Regions from separate parts of the Caproicibacterium argilliputei genome, predicted to be linked through region 1. Evidence: riboswitches for the same ligand, from Rfam matches in the RefSeq annotation. Region 1 holds a riboswitch; the other holds the start of a gene.
What was found. Region 1 has a riboswitch for thiamine pyrophosphate ahead of PXC00_RS03505 (hypothetical protein). Riboswitches for the same ligand answer to the same signal wherever they lie in the genome.

Region 1 (3,407 bases):
ACCGCCCAAAAACTGCTTAGACCGGAAACCGCAAACGAAACGCGGCAAAGGACACTCTGCCGCGAACTGACAGCAAGATAGCGCTCCTGCTGTCCGGCTGCAAGCAGGCTGTCGTAAAGCAACGCTTGGTCGGTGCCGGACGTTAGGTTGTAGCTGAGCGCATTAAAAATCATGGAGAGCAGAACACCGAAAAAATTGTCAATGGCCAGCATACACACACAGCTGACCGTAACCAAAATTCCGCTGCAGAACAGCGTGCGCCTGCGCCCAAGCAGGTCTGCTGCCATGCCGCTTGGCACTTCACAGCAGAAGCTGACCAGATGAAAGACTGCCTCCGCTACGCCGACCTGCGCAAGGTTAAATCCACGGTGGATGAGCAGAAAAACCCAGATGGCATCGGTAATGCGGAAGGATGTGAGAAACTCGAAAAAATATAGTTTTAAGATTTGACTGCGAATCTGCATAGAGAGCCGCTCCTTTTTATGTAAAATTTCATAAAAAGGGAAAGCCGCACCCACACAAAAAAGGCCACGGCAAAACGCCGCGGCCCGTGTTTTCACGTAAAACCGTTTTGTTTACCGCAAAAAGGGCGCACTTCCCCTATTTGCAGCAAAATTCGGCCCAAATTGCAGGATAATAACCATACGGATTCCGTACATCCATGCGCCCTCCTTTCAGTAAATGCAATTAGAATGCTTTTAGTATAACAGAAAAGAGGGCAAAATACAACTATGAAAAATCGTGCTTTTCCTTTTTTTCTTTTTGCAGGCCGTTTGGTTTCTTGTTTTCCGGCTTTGGAATGCTGTAAAGGTCGGTAAAAGACTCTGCTTCTGATTCCGACAGCGGCGGGTACATGATCAGCCCAGTGCATTCCTGCGCGGAAACCACATTGTCTGCTTCGTTCAAGTAATCGTCTGTGTAGCCCAGCAGGTCTTTGTCCTGCGGCTCTGGTTTGGCATTCGGCTTTGCTTTTTCTGTGTTCCGTTTCATAGGTTCATCTCCTTTTACCATTAGTTTGTCCCCAGCGTGTAAAAGTAGGCGAGAAAAATATTGCCTGCCCAACGTGCTTTTCCTGCATATTCTGTGGTGGAGGTGAGAAATGTGTTTCCTTATATTGGAAAATATAAAGCGTTTACCGATTTAATTGACCACGGCACGCCCCTGGCGCGGGCGCAGATTCGCGGAGTGGGGCAGTACCGCGCGGTGCATGGCGTGCTGCGGCTGTACGAAGCCCCCGGCGGTACGGTGGTGACAGCGGAGGTCTTTGGCCTGCCGGTTGAAAAAAAGCCCTGTGCTGTGAATATTTTTGCACTGCATATTCACAGCGGCAGCAGCTACACCGGTACAGCGGATGACCCACTGAAAGATACGGACGGCCACTTTAATCCGGGTGGCTGCCCGCACCCGGCGCACGCGGGCGACCTGCCGCCGCTGTTCGCTGCGCGCGACGGTTTTGCCTGTATGGCGGTTTACACCGACCGGTTCAAACCGAAGGAGGTTCTGCGGCGGACGGCGGTCATTCATCTGAAACCAGATGACTTCCATTCACAGCCTGCAGGAGACGCCGGTGAAAAGATTGCCTGCGGCGAAATCTATCTGGCACGCAAGTCTTGACAAAAAAACAGACCTGTGCCATACTAAAGGGGCAGATGCAGGTCGCATCTGCAAAAACACGGCGCAAGCCGTCATAAACACTTTGCAGGGGTGCTCTTCGGAGCTGAGAGAGCAAACGTTTGCTTAACCCTTTGAACCTGTCAGTTAACGCTGTCGTAGGAAGCAAATCGTACTTGCATTTTTGAAGCACAATTGCTGTATACGGGCGATTGGGCTTCTTTTTTATGCTTCTGCAAAGAAACTTGCAAAGGAAGGTCGGGCAAATGCAGGCGTATTACCGAATGCTGGATGCAAATGTAAATCGGGCGTGCGAGGGACTGCGCGTCTGTGAGGACTTCGCAAGGTTCTGCTGCGATGACCGGGAGCTGTCGGCGGCTTGCCGCCGGCTGCGGCACCGTGTACGGGAACTGGCAGAAGCGGCGGCACCGCAGTGCCTGCAGGCGCGCAGCGCCGCTGCAGACGTGGGGTGTGTGACCAGCGCCAAAAGCACTGTGGACAGGCGCACTGGGGTGCGGTCATTGCTGGAGGCAAATTGCAAACGAGCGCAGGAGGCCCTGCGCACCGCAGAGGAAGTGTACAAGCTGCTGCAGCAGGACGCACAGGCAAAGGAAACGGAGCAGTGCCGCTTCACGGTGTATACGCTGGAAAAGGAATTGCTGCAGAAGGCAGAAAGCTTGCTGCGGCGGGCAGAAACAACGGACGGAAAGGATTAGAAACATGGAATATGCAACGCAGATGGAAGCAGCCAAAAAGGGGATTTTGACGCAGCAGATGCAGTCTGTTGCGGCACAGGAGCAGATTGCGCCGGAAACGCTGCTGCAGCGTGTGGCGGCGGGCACCGTGGTGATTCCGGCAAACCATCATCACAAAAGCCTGCGCCCCCACGGCATTGGGCAGGGGCTTTCCACCAAAATCAACGTAAACCTTGGCATCTCCGGGGACTGTCGGGACTATACCTGCGAGCTGGCAAAAGCAAAGCTGGCACTTCAGTTTGACGCCGAAGCAATCATGGACTTGTCAAACTACGGAAAGACCAACACCTTCCGCAAGCAGCTGCTGGAACTTTCGACAGCCATGGTTGGCACCGTGCCGATGTATGATGCGGTCGGCTATCTGGAAAAAGACCTGCGCGACATCAAGGCGAAAGATTTTTTGGAGGTGGTGCGTGCCCACGCAGAGGAGGGAGTGGATTTTGTCACGATTCATGCCGGCATCAACCGCAAAAGCATTGACAGCTTTGAGCGCAGCGGCCGCCGGATGAACATTGTTTCACGGGGCGGTTCACTGATTTACGCATGGATGAAAATGACCGGAAATGAGAATCCGTTTTTCGAGTATTTCGATGACCTGATGGACATTCTCTATGCGCATGATGTGACCATCTCCCTTGGGGACGCCATGCGCCCCGGATGCATTGACGACGCAACAGATGCGGCGCAGGTCAGCGAACTGGTGGAGCTGGGGCTGCTGACGGAGCGTGCGTGGAGCCATCATGTGCAGGTGATGATTGAAGGGCCGGGACACATGATGCTGCAGGAAATCGCGCCAAATATGCAGATGGAAAAGCGGCTGTGCCACAATGCGCCGTTTTATGTTCTGGGGCCGCTGGTTACAGACATTGCGCCCGGCTATGACCACATTACTTCCGCCATCGGCGGCGCGGTGGCTGCCGCTGCCGGCGCGGACTTTCTGTGCTATGTGACACCGGCGGAGCATCTGCGCCTGCCGAGTCTGCCTGACGTGAAGGAGGGTATCCTTGCGGCAAAAATTGCCGCACATGCCGGTGATCTTGT
Region 2 (3,407 bases), 290 kb from region 1:
ACAGCGCCCGGCTTACTGACCCCTGCGTACGCTTCGGTTTCAAATACAATTTCCCAGTCGAGCAGTGCGGCGTAAAACGCTGCCAGGCGGTGCGGCTCTTTGCAGTCCAGCATGAATTCCAGCAGCTTGATTTTTGGCTTTTGCGGCGTCATTGTGTCGCCCTCCATTTCTTTTTTGTGAGGGAAGCATATCATAAAGACTGAACACATGAAAATGCAATTGTACAGTTAAAAAAGGAATTTTTTTAGGATGGCTTTTTGGCTAAGTATAGAACGATGGTATCATACAGTGTGATGTGATTCCCAGCTTCCAAAATAGCAGCTTTGATGCCCGAAAAAAACGCAGATTTATCCGGCTCTTTTAGCACGATATGGTCACAGTGCGTTCCGAGATAAGAAACATAGTCGTCTGCGTTAAATTCCCTTTGGCTGGAGTATTCCCGGCGTTCAAAATCAACAAATCCGTAATTTGCAACATTTTCATAAGTCAGATGCTGTGTATAAGAAGTTTCCGGATGAAAGAACGCTTCATATATTTCTTCAATTTTGTAATATAGAGCTTCATTTGCTGTTTTGCAGTCGCTTTTGGTCAGCATCATGGCGAGAGTACCGCCATTGTTCAAAAGCTGAAATGCCTTTGAAAAAGCAATTTTTTCAGGAATCTACTGAATGGTTGCGGCGGAATACACCAAATCAAATTTTTGATGCCCAAAATTATATGTTTCAAAGTCATCATTTACAATATGAAAATTGGCATATGCTTGAAATTTATTTTTGGTATAGTCAGCGTTCTATGGCTAAATAATTGCAGCCGGTTTTTAAAATCAAGTTTGCAAGATTCGATGATATTCGAAAAAGCCTCATCACAATAACGAGGTCTCCACTTATCGAATTTTTCTGGAATGGAGTCGAATACTCTTCTGAGTTCCATGCTTAGTCTCCTTTCGGCTGATGAAAGATAAAAATGTTGTCAAAAAAAGCTCCATGCACAGGTTCAAACCCTGACACATGGAGCATTTGTGGTGCCGGTGGTGGGATTTGAACCCACACGCCCTTGCGGACAACAGATTTTGAGTCTGTCTCGTCTGCCAATTCCAACACACCGGCGAATACTTATTTATTTTACTACAAATCTTCCCTTTTTGCAAGCATAAATTTGCGTCGATTCACATTTTTCGGTCGGCAGTGCATTCCGCTGCATGAAGGGCTTGACAAAATGTCTGCTGTGTGCAATACTAAAAACAATCGGAGGCAACCACTCCGATGACAAATACGGGGAAACCCGTCATATTATTGGCTTTGCAGGGGTGCTCTTCGGAGCTGAGAGAGCGGTCATACGCTTAACCCTTTGAACCTGTCAGTTAACGCTGTCGTAGGAAGCAAATCGTACTGAATTTTATTTGAGGCACAGTTTTGCGGTCTGTTTCGCAGCTGTGTCTCTTTTTGTTTGCGCACAGGACAAAGCCAGCAAGCAAGGAGGTGTTTTTTGTATGCAGATTTTACTGAATGGAAAGCTGTATCCCTGTGAGCAGAACGCAACGCTGCTTACCCTGCTGGAGCAGCTGCAGATGCCGCCGCAGGCAGTGGTGGCAGAGTTGAGCGGACAGATCATCAAGGCGGAATGCTTTGCCGAAACCGTTCTGCACGAAGGGGATACGCTGGAGCTGCTGCGCTTTGTTGGCGGCGGCTAAGCGCATGGTACCCTAAAATATGAAAATAAGGAGAATTCATATGGATGATGCATTGATAATCGGCGGCAGAGAACTGAGAAGCCGCCTGTTTCTGGGTACCGGAAAGTTTGGCGAAGATGCGCTTATTCCGAACTGCATTGCCGCTTCCGGCGCGCAGGTGATCACCACGGCGATGCGGCGAATCGATTTTCACACACCGCAGGAAAACATGATGCAGTACATTCCCAAGGACTGCATCCTGATGCCCAACACTTCCGGCGCCAGAACTGCGGAGGAGGCGGTGCGCATCGCACGGCTGTCGCGTGCCGCCGGTTGCGGGGACTGGATTAAAATTGAAGTGGTGTCTGACAATAAATATTTGCTGCCGGACAACGACGAAACATTGAAAGCAACGGAAATCCTTGTGAAAGAGGGCTTTACCGTACTGCCGTACATGACGCCAGACCTGTATGCCGCGCGCCGTATGCGTGACGCCGGTGCTGCTGCGGTCATGCCGTTTGGCGCGCCGATTGGCACCAACAAGGGGCTGCGTACCCGCGAAGTGGTGCAGATTATGGTGGAAGAACTGGATGTGCCGGTCATTGTCGATGCGGGTATCGGCAAGCCGAGCGAAGCGGCGGAGTGCATGGAAATCGGCGCGGCGGCTGTTTTGGTGAACACAGCGGTTGCAACGGCAGGAGACCCGGTGCGCATGGCAGAAGCTTTTGGTAAAGCGGTGGAAGCCGGACGCGGTGCGTTTTTGGCACAGCCCGGCGCGGTGCGGCAGTATGCACAGGCATCCTCACCGCTGACCGGTTTCCTGCGGCAGGCGTAACGGCATTTTTGCAGAAAGGAAATCAAATTGAGCTACTATGAAGTGTACCGGAAATACAAAACATTTCCGTTTCAGACGTTCTTTCAGCAGACAACGGCTGCGGACGTTCTGCGAGCCTTGCAGAAAGGGCACAAAAGTCCGCGGGACTTTCTGACGCTGCTGTCGCCTGCCGCGCAGGAGCCGCAGGTGCTGGAAGCCATGGCACAGCAGGCGCACCGCCTGACCGAGCAGAATTTCGGGCGCACCATTACCCTTTTTACGCCGCTTTACCTTGCCAATTTCTGCGAAAATGCGTGCGTTTACTGCGGCTTTAACCGGCACAACACCATTCACCGCAGCAAGCTGACGCTGGCGGAAGTGGAGGAAGAGGGCCGCGCCATTCGGGAAGAGGGCATTCGGCACATCATCATCCTGACCGGCGAAAGCCGCGCTGCCACGCCGCCCACATATATGGCGGACTGCGTTCGGATTTTAAAGAAATACGTAGACTCTATCTGCATTGAGGTGTACTCCTTGACGCAGGAGGAATACCAAATGCTGTTTGAAGCCGGTGTGGACGGTTTCACCATGTTTCAAGAAACCTACAATGAAGACCTTTACCCCACGCTGCATCCCTCCGGCCCGAAGCACGATTACCGCACCCGCATCGACAGCCCGGAACTTGCCTGCAGGGCGGGCTACCATACGGTGAACCTTGGCGCGCTGCTGGGTTTGGATGACTGGCGGAAAGAAACGTTTCTGACGGGTATGCACGCCCTGTACTTAATGAATCGCTACCCCGGCACCGATTGCGCGGTTTCTCTGCCGCGCATCCGCCCCTGCGTGGGGGAGGGCTGCTATCGCCCTGCCTGCGATGTGCAGGATGCGGATATTGTACAAGCGGTCGTAGCTTACCGCTGCTGT

Region 2: linked by a shared signal. The riboswitch ahead of thiS (sulfur carrier protein ThiS) and the one ahead of PXC00_RS03505 (hypothetical protein) in region 1 are both predicted to bind thiamine pyrophosphate.

What each region holds. Positions count from the first base shown of each region.
Region 1 is NZ_CP135996.1:744,771-748,177, forward strand. Features, by position in the region: gene PXC00_RS03490 (MFS transporter) at 1-464, opposite strand, end outside; gene PXC00_RS03495 (hypothetical protein) at 730-990, opposite strand; gene PXC00_RS03500 (superoxide dismutase family protein) at 1,102-1,614, shown strand; TPP riboswitch at 1,691-1,793, shown strand; gene PXC00_RS03505 (hypothetical protein) at 1,878-2,327, shown strand; gene thiC (phosphomethylpyrimidine synthase ThiC) at 2,332-3,407, shown strand, end outside.
Region 2 is NZ_CP135996.1:1,032,650-1,036,056, forward strand. Features, by position in the region: gene PXC00_RS04870 (VOC family protein) at 1-152, opposite strand, end outside; gene PXC00_RS04875 (hypothetical protein) at 245-598, opposite strand; tRNA gene PXC00_RS04880 (tRNA-Leu) at 1,020-1,106, opposite strand; TPP riboswitch at 1,293-1,395, shown strand; gene thiS (sulfur carrier protein ThiS) at 1,490-1,690, shown strand; gene PXC00_RS04890 (thiazole synthase) at 1,731-2,504, shown strand; gene thiH (2-iminoacetate synthase ThiH) at 2,532-3,407, shown strand, end outside.